Phreatobacter oligotrophus: one gene and its partner. The protein of the gene in region 1 binds, or shares a complex with, the protein of each later gene. Links are inferred from orthologs where the notes say so. Each region holds a gene or a part of one and is shown on either strand. Other genes may lie near its edges.

Region 1 (6,435 bases):
TCGGGCTGTCCGCGACGAGCGGTTCCAGCGCCTTGCGGGCGCGCTCGAACTCGCCGGCATCGATGGCGGCGCGGGCCACGGCCATGGCGCCCTCGGGATGGGAGGGCACGAGGCGGGCGAGATGTTCGACGCGCTTCAACTCATCGAGGCGGGAATCGCCGCGCCGGGCATGGGCAAAGACCTCGGCGATGTCGGGATGCGGTGTCGCCTTCCAGGAGGCTTCGAGGACGCGCGAGGCCTTGCGGGCATCGCCATCGGCGGCGAGGAGGCGGCCGGCCACCACGGCGGCGGGCACCAGGGTCGGGGCGAGGCCGTGGGCTTCGAGCGCCAGCGCCTTGGCGCCGGCGGGATCGTGGTCCTCGGCGGCCATGGCCTTGGCCGTGAGGAGGACGGCGCGCAGGCGCTTGGCCTTCTCCCGGTCGATGGTGCGGGCGGCATATTGGCGTTCGATGCTGGTCAGGGCGCCATCCCAGTCGCCAGCGAGCGTCTGGCTCTCCAGAACGGCCTGGCTCGCCCAGGCGGCGGAGGGCGCGTCCTTGACCGCCTCCTCGGCAATGGCGCGGGCGGCCGGCTGGTCGCCGCGGCGCTGGGCCTCGACATAGAGGCCGCGCAGGCCGAGCAGGCGGGTTTCCTGGCTCTCCACCATGGTGCGGAAGGCCTGTTCGGCGCCGCCACGGTCGCCGGAGAGCTGGGCGGTCTGCGCCTTGAGCAGCAGGGTCAGCGGCTGGCCGGGGGCGAATTTCTCGGCGTCATGGGCGTGGCGCTCGGCGGCGCGGCGATCACCGGCGCCAACCGCGAGGATGCCGCGGGTCACCGCCTCGCTGCCCTTGCGGGCACGGCGGCGGCGCATGGCGCGGCGCGCCATGGCGGGGCTGGTGAGCAGCCATTTGGCGATGGCGATCAGGGCCATGGCGACGGCCGCCGCGGCGACGAGCGCGACGATGCCGGTGAGCACCTCGAACTCGATGTGCCGGCCGAGCCAGACGATGGAGACGGTGCCGGGCTGGTCGGCGACCCAGGCGGCGCCGAAGGCCAGCAGCCCGAGCAGGACGAGGAAGAGGACGACGCGAACCATTTTGCTCTCCTCAGCCCCCGCCCATGGCGGTGGCGGCCTCGGCCGACAGGCGGCGCAGCGTGGTGTCCGCGCCGAGCCGCGCCCGCGCCTCGGCAGCGAAGGCGGCGGTGGAAGTCTTCACCCGTTCCGGCAGCTTGTCGAGGTCGGCGAGGGCGCCGGCGAGATCTGAGCGGCGGAGCTTGGCCTCGATGCGGGCGATGACGGTCGGCACGTCGTCGCCGGCCGCCTCACCCACCGGGCGCACGCGGATGAGACTCTGGGCGCTGGCGGTGAGGCGGTCGAGGAGCGAGCCGTCCGACGCAGGCGGGGTGGCGGCCTTCAGCAGCTCCGGCGCCAGCGCGGTGAAGCGCTGGGTCAGGGCGGCGATGGTGGGAAGCCCGCGTTCGGCCTGGGTCTCGAGCGCTGCAACGGTATCCGCCGGCAGGCCGAGGGCGGCGGCGGCGCGCAGCTCCGCGGCATAGGACTGGCCGCGTTCGACCGCGGCCCGCAGAGCGCCGAGGCTGACGACGAGGGCGGCGCGGCGGCCGGAATCGCCGGCCTGGCCACGGGAGGTTTCGAGCGAGGAGACCTTCGGGGCGAGTTCGGTGAGCGCGGTGCGGGCGGCGCGGATCTGGGCGTCGAGCTCGGCGATCCGGCGCTCGCCGGCGTCTCGGGCCGCCGTCACGGCACTGGCGATCCGCTGGTCGATGTCGGCCGGGCTGATGGCCGGCGCGGCCGGCGCGTCCGCAGGGCGGGCCGAGAGGCGCGCGATCTCGGCCTTGAGGCTGTCGATCTCGCTGCGCAGGGGCGTCAGGTCCACGGCGGGAGCGGCTGCGCCGGAGGCTGCGGTACCGCCAGTGGCGGCCGGCCGCTGTTCCAGCGTCGCGAGGCGGCTTTCGAGCGTCGCACGGGCGGCATCAAGCGCCTCGATCCGGCGGGTGAGCGGCGCGAGGTCCGGGGCGGCCGGCGCCGGGGTGGCGGCGGGGCGCGCCGCGACCTGGCGGAGCTGGGTCTCCAGCGCTTCGATCCGCGCGTCGCGGGCCGTGCCATCGCCGGCCGGGAGAGTCACGAGGCCGGTGGAGACAGCGCCCACGCCAAGGCCGCCAGTCAGCAGAGCGCCGACAATGCCGGCAGCGACCAGCCGCCCGAAGCCGCCCGAGGCCGGAGCCGGGTCGGCGGGAGCGGGCGGCGGCGGAGACTCGGCTGCCGCGACGATGGGATCGGGCGCGATGGTGTCGGCGTGGGCGGCATCGGCGTGAGGCGCCTCGATGGTCGGTGCCTCGGTCGATTCCGCAGCGACCGGCGCCGTCGCCTCGGCCGTGATGGGCTCCTTTGCCGCGGTTTCAGCCTCTGCCGGGGCCGATGGCTCGTCGGACGGCGTCGTGGGCGCGTCCAGCGCCGGTGTTTCGGAGGCAGGTGCTTCGGCACCGGCCGAATCGGTGACCGGAGGCGTCACATCCGCCGCTTCCAGCGTGATGATCGGGGCCTTGCCACGGCGCTTGGGCTTCGGATCGTCGCCCGGGCGGTCGTCATGGGCCATGAGTTGTCTCCGGCTTGCCCCCACAGGCCTTCGGTTTAGCGCGCGGGTGATCCCCCCGGCAACCCGGCCGCGTCAAAGAGCGCGGCGAGGAGGGCCGCCTCGTCGGGCCGCGCGGCGAGGATAACGCGTGGCGGCGACAAAGGGTTCAGCGCCTCGGCAACGGCCTGAGACAGGCAGGCCTGGAGCGGGGTGCGGGCCGCCGCGGTTGTCGATGCTTCCGCCATGGCGAGGGCGGCATAGGTCACTGCGGCGCGGGGCGAATAGTGCAGCACTGCGTCGATCGCGCCCTTGAGGAACGCGTCGCGCGCCGCCGCCGGCCACACTGGCACGGCGACCATGCGGTAGAGGGTCGCGGTGCGCACGGTGACGCCGTGCCGGGCGAGTGCGGCGGCGAGATCGCCGGCCCGGTCCTCGCCGCCGGCATGGAGGAAGGTTGCGCCCGGTCCGGCCTCGGCCGCGACATGCCCTGCCAGATCCGCGACATCGCCCGCCGCGGACCGGACATCGCTGAAGCCTGCCTCCCGCAACGCGGCCGCGGTGCGGTCACCCACCGCATAGGCAGGCCGGTCACGCAGGGCCGCGACCAGCGACGAGGGGAGCAAGCGCGGCGTCCGGGGGCTCGTCACCAGGAGGCCGGAAAGCCCGTCGCTGCTGATCTCCGCCGCGACAGGCTCCGCGGCGAACAGCGGCGCGATGATCGCCTCGGCCCCTCGTGCCGCCAGGGCTGCCGCGGTGCGCGCAGCCTCCGGCTCGGCGCGGGTGACGAGCACGCGCATCAGGCGTGACCGAAGAACCCGGGTCCGCCGCGGGCCTTCAGTTCGGCGCCGGCATCGCGGCCGAGGGCCTCGGCGTCCGCCACCGTGCCGGCGCGGCTGGCGACATGGCTCTCGCTGCCGTCGGGCCTGAGGATCTCGCCGGTGAAGGCGATGGAGCTGCCGTCGATGCGGGCGAGGCCGGCGATCGGCGTGCGGCAGGAGCCGTCGAGCACGGCGAGGAAGGCGCGTTCGGCCGCGAGCGCGATGGCGGTGGCGCGATGGTCGAGTGGGGCGAGCAGGTCGCGCGTGCGGGTGTCGGCAAGCCGCGTCTCGACGCCGATGGCGCCCTGGCCCACGGCGGGGAGGAAGCGCTCGGCCGCGATGACCTCGGTCACCTCGCCGGAAATGCCGAGGCGGTTGAGGCCGGCCATGGCGAGCATGGTGCCGGCCACCTCGCCGGCATTGAGCTTGGCCATGCGCGTCTGGACGTTGCCGCGGAAGGTGACGACGTCGAGATCCGGCCGCTCGCGGCGGATCTGCGCCTGGCGGCGGAGCGAGGAGGAGCCCACCACCGCACCCTTCGGCAGGTCGGCGAGGGTCGGCGAGGCGCGGCCGATGAAGCCGTCGCGCACGTCCTCGCGCTCGAGGAAGCAGACGAGGCCGAGCCCGTCCGGCAGCACTGTCGGCATGTCCTTGGAGGAATGGACCGCCAGATCGATGCGGCCATCGAGGAGCTGCTCCTCGATCTCCTTGGTGAAGAGGCCCTTGCCGCCGGCTTCCGACAGCGGCCGGTCAAGGATCGCATCGCCGCTGGTCTTGATGATCTCGACGGCGATCTCGTCCTCCCCGACGCCATGCGCCCGGGCGAGGAGGCGCCGGACGAGATGGGCCTGGGCCAGGGCCAGGGCCGAGCCGCGGGTGCCGATGCGAAGGAAGGGCGATTGCGCCATGGGAAGGTCCGGTGATAGGCGGGGCGTTGATCATAACGACGGATCGGCGGACCGGAAGTCCCGCCGTCCGGCGGGGGAGGGAGCCCGTGAGGCCCATGCTGGTCCTCGGCATCGAGACCACCTGCGACGAGACGGCGGCGGCTGTGGTGCGGGTCGGCGCTGATGGCCGGGGCACGATCCTGTCCAATGTCGTGCGCACACAGATCGAGGATCACGCGCCCTATGGCGGCGTGGTGCCGGAGATCGCGGCGCGGGCGCATGTCGAGGTGGTCGACCGTGTCGTGGCCGAGGCGCTGCGCCAGGCCGACACCAAGGCCGGCGACCTCGACGCGGTGGCGGCGGCGGGTGGTCCGGGCCTGGTCGGCGGGGTTCTCGTCGGTCTCACCACGGCCAAGGCCATGGCCCTGGTGCTCGGCAAGCCGCTGGTGGCGGTCAATCACCTCGAGGCCCATGCCCTCACCGCTCGGCTGACGGACGGCGTGGCCTTCCCCTTCCTGCTGCTGCTGGTCTCCGGTGGACATACCCAGCTTCTCGCCGTTACCGGCGTCGGCGCCTATGCCAAGCTCGGCACGACGATCGATGATGCCATCGGTGAGGCCTTCGACAAGGTGGCCAAGCTCCTCGGCCTGCCCTATCCGGGCGGGCCCGAGGTGGAGCGCCGCGCAGCCGGCGGCGATCCCAGGCGCTTCGCCTTCCCGCGTCCGCTGCAGGGCCGCCCTGAGCCGGATTTCTCGCTCTCGGGCCTGAAGACGGCGGTGCGCATTGCCGCCGATGGCCTGCGCGATCCGTCCGGAGCGCTGACCGAGAAAGACATTGCCGACATCTGCGCCTCGTTCCAGGCGGCGGTGGCCGACATGGTGGCGGATCGTTGCCGCGTCGCCATCCGCCTGTTCCGCGAGCGCCACGGCGAGCCGACGGCGCTGGTGGTGGCCGGCGGGGTGGGCGCCAACCAGACCCTGCGCGCCGTGCTTCAGAAGACCGCAGAGGCGGTGGGCTTGCCGCTGGTCGTGCCGCCGCCGAAATTGTGCACCGACAATGGCGCGATGATCGCCTGGGCCGGGGCCGAGCGCCTTGGCCTTGGCCTCACCGATGCGCTGGACGTGGCGCCGCGGGCCCGCTGGCCCCTGGATGCCGCGGCGGCGACGATCGGGTCCGGCCGGCTCGGGGCCAAGGCGTGATGGGGGCATGAGGCGGATGGCAGGTGCAGGCGTGGCCAAGGTCGGTGTGCTGGGGGCGGGCGCCTTCGGCACGGCGCTCGCCAATGTGGCGGCGCGGGCGGGCGCGGCCGTCACGCTCTGGGCCCGCGATGCGGCCCTCGTCGCCGAGGTGAACGAGCGGCGCAGCAATGCGAAGCGCCTGCCCGGCGCGGTCATTCACGAGCGGGTGGCGGCGACGACCGACCTTGCCGCGGCAATCGCCGCCGATCTCGTCCTCGTCGTGGTCCCGGCCCAGGCGCTGCGGGCCGTGGCACAGGCCGCGGCGCCCCTGCTGCCGGCGGGGACGCCCTTCGTCATCTGCGCCAAGGGCATCGAGCGCGGCACCGGGCGTTTCCTGTCGGACGTCGTCGTGGAGGCGGCGCCGAACGCCGTGCCCGCCGTGCTGTCCGGTCCGAGCTTTGCCGCCGATATCGACAAGGCGCTGCCGACCGCGGTGACCGTCGCCGCCGGTGATGAGGAGGTGGCGCAGCGCATCGCGCAGACCCTCGCCTCGCCGACCTTCCGGCTCTACCACACCACCGATGTGCGGGGCGTCGAGATCGGCGGCGCCACCAAGAACGTGCTCGCCATCGCCGCCGGCATCGTCGCGGGCCGCAAGCTCGGCGCCAGTGCCACCGCAGCGATCACCGCGCGGGGCTTTGCCGAACTCAGCCGCTTCGGCGCCCATTTCGGCGCAAAGCCGCAGACGCTGATGGGCCTTTCGGGCCTCGGCGACCTCATCCTCTCCTGTTCGAGCCTGCAGTCCCGCAATTTCGCCCTCGGCCACGCCCTGGGCGAGGGCAAGGGCCTCGACCTCCTCTCCGGCAAGGGAGCGCTTGCCGAAGGCGCGCTGACGGCCGAGATATTGGTCGAGAAGGCGAAGGCGGCCGGCGTCGACATGCCGATCGCCGAGGCCGTGGATGCGGTGCTGGGTGGCATG
Region 2 (6,433 bases), on another replicon or contig:
CGCCTTGATGGTGATGCCGCGTTCTTTCTCGATGTCCATGTTGTCGAGGACCTGTTCGGTCATCTCGCGTTCGGACAGGCCGCCGGTGACCTGGATGAGGCGGTCGGCAAGCGTCGATTTGCCGTGGTCGATATGGGCCACGATCGAGAAGTTGCGGATGAGGTCGAGCGGCGTGTCGGTCATGTGCTGGCACATAGCAGCACACCCCCGTCTTTCCAAGGATTGCGACGCAATGCCACCGCGTTGTGATAGCGGATTGCCCCATCGGGGGCCTTCCGGCCCCGCTTGCCAAGGCTGCGGCGGGGGTGCGACATAGCGCCGTTGCGGTGCGCAGGAGAGGCCCCGAATGACCCGCAAGCGCGAAGCCTACCAGTCCGGCCACACCCCCAAATTCATGGTGGTGGTGGACGAGACAGCCGAATGCGACCGCGCCATCGTCTTCGCAGCCCGCCGCGCCGCACGCACCGGCCACCGCCTGCTCATGCTCGCCGTGATCGAGCCGAAGGTGGGCGACGGGCAGGCGCTGTTCGGCGTCGCCGACGTGATGCGGGCCGAGGCCCATGCGGAAGCCCGCGCCAAGCTCGACGCCGCCGCCGACCGGACGATGACCCTGGTGGGCGTCGAGCCGGAGCTCGTGGTGCGAGAGGGCAAGCTGAGCGAGGCGATCCTCACCCAGATCGAGGAGGACCCGGACGTCGCCATCCTCGTCCTCGCCGCCGGAACGGGGAAGGACGGGCCGGGACCGCTGGTCTCCAGCCTCGCCCGCACCGCCGGCTCCTATCCGATCCCCGTCGCCATCGTGCCGGGCCAGCTCTCCGACGAGGAGATCGAGGCGCTGGCCTGACGCGCCTCACCAAAGTCACTCACCACGTCAGCTCGGCAATCGCGATGCGGTTCTCGGCGACGCTCCAGGCGCGCGCCACGACGCGCTCCTCATTGAACAGGCCGGCGACCGGCCGGCCGATCTCGGCGGCGGGCAGGCGCAGGGTCGTGGTCGCGTCGGTGGCCACCCCCTTGGTCACGTCGGCCGGTTCGCGGCCGTCGAGCAGCACCACATCGCGCGGAATGCCGAAATAGCCGCGCGGCCGCGTCATCAGCACGACGGCGCCGGCGGCGCGGTCGGCGTCCGTCAGCGGCCGGCCCGGGCGCAGATGGACGACGCTGGAGGAGCGCGGGAAGGCCGAGCGGTAGATGTGGGTGACGGGCGCGCCCGGCGCGGCCAGGACGAATTCCAGCGCATCGGTCGGCGCGACGGTCACGGGGCCCCAGCGGCCATCGGCGGCCGTGGTGATGTCGAGCAGCGCCTCGCCGCGGCGCTCGGCCGTCGCCGGATCGACGCGGAAGACCGTGACCTTGGCGCCCTCCACCGGGCGGTTGGTCGGCACGCCGCCGGGATTGCCGGTGACGAGGCCGGAGAGCCGCACCTGCGCCTCCGCCGGCACGGCGAGGGTCGAGGGCTCGGTGCCGGCGATGAAGCGGTGGATCTCGCGGAAGGCGCGGGGATGGAAGGCCACCTCGCGGTGGTCGAGCTGGCCGAGGGCGATGTTGGTCGCCCCGCGCAGGGTCGGGCCGTCCGCATCGATGCCGGTCGCAACGCCCGGACGGCCGACGAAGCGGCCGTCGGGCTGCGCGAACTTGTCGTTGCCGTCGCTGCGGAGGGTGAGGAAGGCGGTGCCCTCCACCACATCCGTGTCGCGGCGGTTGAGCATGGTCAGGAAGGGGCCGCGGCCGTTGAACTCGCTGCCGGGATTGGCATCCCAGGCGAAGACGCCGCGGTTCGGCGTACCGCAGAGCACGGCATGGCTGACCTTCGGAGCGCCGCCGGCCTCGACGACGAAGTTGCGCACGGCATTGCCGCCGCGCGAGCTCGCCACCAGCGCCAGCCGCGATGCGCCGGTGCGGGCGAGCAGGGCATCGACCTCGGCAGAGAGCTCGCGCAGCTGGTCGGCCGTGCCGGAGCGGCCGGCCTGGGTCACCGCATCGTCGTTGCGCGACAGCGGATCGGTGAAATTGAGCGCGCGCAGGCGATCGGCCGGCCAGCCATTGGCCTCGAAGCGCCAGAGCGTCGTCATCCAGAGGGCGGCATGGTCGCCATTGCCGTGGACGAAGAGGATCGGCGTTATCGGGCGCGGCTGGGCGCGGGCGGGAAGGATCGCGGCGGCGGCGAGGGCTGAGCCCGTCGCAAGGATCTGGCGGCGTGTCGGCATGGCGTTTTCTCCCGGGGGGTGAGACTGGCGGAGCGGCAAGCGGCGTCAACCCGGCCAAGCGGCCGCTTTCCAGTTGACGCGAGACCCGCGGATCGCCACATCATTGGGGCAGAGCAGTTTTTTGAATCATTCCAATCGGCCCGGCCTTGAACCGGCGTACGGGGAGAGCAGCATGTTCATCCAGACCGAAGCCACGCCCAATCCGGCGACCCTGAAGTTCCTGCCCGGCCGCACCGTCCTGCCCGAGGGCACCCTGCACATGCCGAACGCGGACGCGGCCCGCCAGTCGCCGCTGGCCGAGAAGCTCTTCGCGATCGACGGCGTCGCGGGTGTCTTCTACGGCAATGATTTCATCACTGTGACGAAGGGCTCGGCCGAATGGCCGCACCTGAAGCCGGCCATCCTCGGCGCGATCATGGAGCACTTCATGTCGGGCCAGCCGCTGGTGCGCAGCGGCGAGGTGACGGTGGCCGAGGGCGATGCGGAGTTCTTCGATCCGTCCGATGCCGGCACGGTCGACACGATCAAGGAGCTGCTGGAGACGCGGGTGCGCCCGGCTGTGGCGGCCGATGGCGGCGACATCACCTTCCGCGGCTACAAGGACGGCATCGTCTATCTCGCCATGCAGGGGTCCTGCTCGGGCTGCCCGTCCTCGACCGCGACGCTGAAGCACGGCATCCAGAACCTGATGCGCCACTTCCTGCCGGATGTGCGCGAGGTCCAGGCCATCTGACGCGGCGGCTTCAGCCGCAAGTCGGCCTTCACCACCGGGGCGCGACGGTGTAGCACCGCCCCATGTTGGTTCTCGCCCTCGACACGGCGCTCGGTGCCTGTTCGGTCGCCGTTTTCGACGCCGACCGTGACGTGATCCTCGCCTCGGCCTGCGAGGCGATGGAACGCGGCCATGCCGAGCGCCTCATCCCGCTTGTCGCCGAGACCTGCACAAGGGCCGGAATCGCCCCGCGCGACTGTCGCCGCTTCGTCGCGACCACCGGTCCCGGCAGCTTCACCGGCCTGCGCGTCGCGCTCTCGGCCGCCCGCGCCATGGCGCTCGCCGCCGATGGCGAGGCGGTGGGCCTCTCCACCCTCGCCGTTCTGGCCGAACCGTTTCTCGCCGCCCCGGAGCCGGCCGCAGTGCTCGCCGCCATCGACGCCCGGCACGGCCATGTCTATGCGGCGCTCACCGCCGGTGACCGCTCCATCCTGCAACCGTCGGCCTATCTACCGCGCGAGGCCGCGGCCGCCCTGGCGGCAGCCGCCGGTCCCGTCGCGCTGGTCGGCCCCGGCGTGGAGGCCGTGATGGCGGCCTGGCCCGATGGCGCCGCCGCTCCCGTCGCGCTCGATGGCCGCCCGGCGCCCGACATCACCGTCCTGGCGCGGCTCGGCGCGACGGTCGACCCCGCGCTCGCGCCTTGCCGCCCCCTCTACCTCAAGGCGGTCGACGCCAAGACCAGCGCGGAGCGCCGCGCATGACGTCGATCTACGATGTGGGCCTGTGGTGGTGGCCGCGACCCGAACCGGTGGTGAGCCGCGCCGAACGCGCCGATTGCGACGACCTCGCCACGATCCACGCGGCCGCCTTCCACCGCGGCTGGGGCGCCGAGGACATCGCCGCCATGCTGGCCGAGCGCAACGTCCTCGCCCATGTCATCCGGCGCCGGCCCGCGGCGCCGCCGGCCGGCTTCATCCTCAGCCGCATCGCCGCCGACGAGGCGGAAATCCTCACCGTCGCGGTTGCGGCGCGGCTGCGCGGGCGAGGCTACGGCGCCCGGCTGCTCAAGGCCCATGTCCCCGACCTGATGCGCGCCGGGGTCCGCACCCTCTTCCTTGAGGTGGAGGTCGGCAACAGCCCGGCCCTCCATCTGTACGAGCGCGCTGGCTTCGTCACGATCGGCCGCCGCAAGGGGTACTACCGCACCGAGGCGGGCACCACCGACGCCATCACCATGCGGCGCGACCTGCCGGCTTTGTGACCCCACGGCAGGCTCCCGCGATTTTCCTCGGACCGTTCACGTTCTGGACTCTTAAACGCAGAGTCACCCCGAGGGTATGGTGAGCGTGATTCGCGATGCGGGCGGCACCATCGCGGATCGCTCCTGGGGCAAGAGGTGCCGAACCGCGGACGACAAGGACAGGCGATGCCGGGCCTCAGCAGGGTCGAGGACGCATCCGACCAGCCGGGATCATCGGCGCGGCGCCTGCCGAAAGGGCTCGCGACGCTGTCCGCAGCCACCGCGACGCTTCTCGCTTCCACCGCGCTTGCCTCGGCCGAGATCGCCGGGCCGGCCCTTTCCGAGGTCCTCGGTACGATCCGCGCCCATGAATGGGCCGCCTTCGGGCTCAATGTCGGCGTCGTCGTCTTCGGCGTGGTCACCGCCATCGGCCTCCTGCGCTCGCGCGCCAGCGCCGCCGCCGACGCCCAGAGCGCGCGGCGCGAGATCAACGAGCTGCGCCTCGCCCTCGACCGCAGCGCCGAGCTGCTCAGCCTCGACCCCCATGTGATCGTCGTCTGGGGCGGCGACCGTGACGAACCCGACATTGCCGGCGACGTGACGCTGGTGACCGACCTGCCCTCGCCGCGGCGGGTGCTCGCCTTCGGCGCCTGGCTGCCGCCGGAGCCCGCCGCCGAGCTGGAGCGCGCCGTCGACGCGCTGCGCCAGTCCGGAACGCCCTTCATCCTCGACCTCGTCAGCCAGGGCGGCCAGCCCATCGAGGCGGAGGGCCGTCCCATCGGCGGGCGGGCCGTGCTGCGGCTGCGCCATGTCGCCGGCGCCCGCGCCGAGCTCGTGCGGTTGCGGGCGGAGCACGACGCGCTGGTGCGCGAGACGGCGGCTGTCCGCTCTTTCCTCGGCAGCCTCGCCTTGCCCGTCTGGCTGCGCGACGCCGACGGCCGCATCACCTGGGTCAACACCGCCTATGCCGCGGCCACCGACGCCGCCGACGGCGAACAGGCGGTCTCCTCGGGCGCCGAGCTCCTCGCCGCCGCCGACCGCAACGAAGCCGCCAAGGCCCGCAGCGCCCGCACGCCCTTCGCCCGCCGCGTCGCCGCTGTGGCGGCCGGGCAGCGGCGCATCTTCGACGTGGTGGAGCGGCCGGCCGGCCTCGGCTCGGCGGGCATGGCCGTGGACGTGACCGAACTTGAGACCATCCGCTCCGAGCTCTCGGTCGAGATGGAGACGCACAAGCGCACCCTCGACCAGCTCGCCACGGCGGTGGCCATCTTCGATGCCGGCAAGCGCCTGGTCTTCAACAACGAGGCCTTCCGCCAGCTCTGGGACCTCGAACCCGCCTTCCTGCACCAGGCGCCGACCGACGGCGACATCCTCGACCGGCTGCGCGAGCGCAGGCTGTTGCCCGAGCAGTCGAATTTCCGCGAGTGGAAGCGCGCGCTGCACCAGATCTACGAGGCCGTGGACACCGAGCCGCGCATCCTCGAATGGCCGCTCCCCGATGGCCGCTTCCTGCGCGTCGTGCAGAACCCCGATCCCGCCGGCGGCGTCACCTATGTCTTCGAGGACCTCACCCAGCGCCTGCAGCTGGAGACGCAGGTCCAGGCACTCGGCCGCGTCCAGCGCGAGACCATCGACAATCTCGACGAGGCGGTCGCGGTGTTTGGTCCGGACGGCCGGCTGTCGCTGTCGAACCGCGCCTTCGCGGCGCTCTGGGAGATCAAGGACACGCTGCTCGAGGGACGGCCGACCATCGAGCATGTGGCGGCCCTCTGCCTGTCCTATGTCCGCGATGCGCGTGTGTGGACCGACATCCGCGGCGCCGTCACCGCGGTGGCCGACGAGCGCCAGCCGCGCTCGGTACGCATCGACCGCAACGACGGCTCGGTGATCGACACCCGCACGGCGCCGCTGCCCGGCGGCGCGACCCTGGTGACCTTCCGCAATGTCACCGACATGGTCATGGTCGAGCGGGCGCTGACCGAGCGCAACGAGGCGCTGGAATCGGCGGCCAAGCTGCGCAACGACTTCGTGCACCACGTCTCCTACCAGCTGCGCACGCCGCTCACGACGATCATCGGCTTCGCCCAGGTGCTGGACGACCCGTCCATCGGCCCGCTCAACGACAAGCAGCGCGAATATCTCGGCTATATCGGCGCCTCCTCGACATCGCTGCTGTCGATCATCGACGACGTGCTCGACCTCGCCACCATCGACGCTGGCGTCATGCAACTCGAACTGTCCGAGGTCGACATCCGGGCGGCGATTCAGGCGGCG

What was found.
Region 2: the proteins of tsaD (region 1) and tsaB are in contact, whole or in part, in a solved structure (PDB 4WQ4), measured with the Escherichia coli proteins. The link is inferred for Phreatobacter oligotrophus from one-to-one orthologs.

The regions. Positions count from the first base shown.
Region 1 is NZ_PZZL01000003.1:393,477-399,911, reverse strand. The notes cover bases 3,531-6,435. They hold tsaD (tRNA (adenosine(37)-N6)-threonylcarbamoyltransferase complex transferase subunit TsaD), read left to right. Parts: upstream 3,531-4,394; coding sequence 4,395-5,477; downstream 5,478-6,435. Other genes in these bases: C8P69_RS09015 (NAD(P)H-dependent glycerol-3-phosphate dehydrogenase), read left to right, coding at 5,494-6,435; hemC (hydroxymethylbilane synthase), read right to left, coding at 3,531-4,299. Also shown: C8P69_RS09040 (heme biosynthesis protein HemY), read right to left, coding at 1-1,075; C8P69_RS09035 (mitofilin family membrane protein), read right to left, coding at 1,086-2,594; C8P69_RS09030 (uroporphyrinogen-III synthase), read right to left, coding at 2,630-3,370; more of hemC, read right to left, coding at 3,370-3,530.
Region 2 is NZ_PZZL01000012.1:29,917-36,349, forward strand. The notes cover bases 1,939-4,841. They hold tsaB (tRNA (adenosine(37)-N6)-threonylcarbamoyltransferase complex dimerization subunit type 1 TsaB), read left to right. Parts: upstream 1,939-3,002; coding sequence 3,003-3,680; downstream 3,681-4,841. Other genes in these bases: C8P69_RS20345 (hydrolase), read right to left, coding at 1,939-2,207; C8P69_RS20350 (NifU family protein), read left to right, coding at 2,380-2,940; C8P69_RS20360 (GNAT family N-acetyltransferase), read left to right, coding at 3,677-4,180; C8P69_RS20365 (sensor histidine kinase), read left to right, coding at 4,346-4,841. Also shown: lepA (translation elongation factor 4), read right to left, coding at 1-183; C8P69_RS20340 (universal stress protein), read left to right, coding at 347-844; more of C8P69_RS20345, read right to left, coding at 864-1,938; more of C8P69_RS20365, read left to right, coding at 4,842-6,433. UniProt on the Escherichia coli protein: Required for the formation of a threonylcarbamoyl group on adenosine at position 37 (t(6)A37) in tRNAs that read codons beginning with adenine.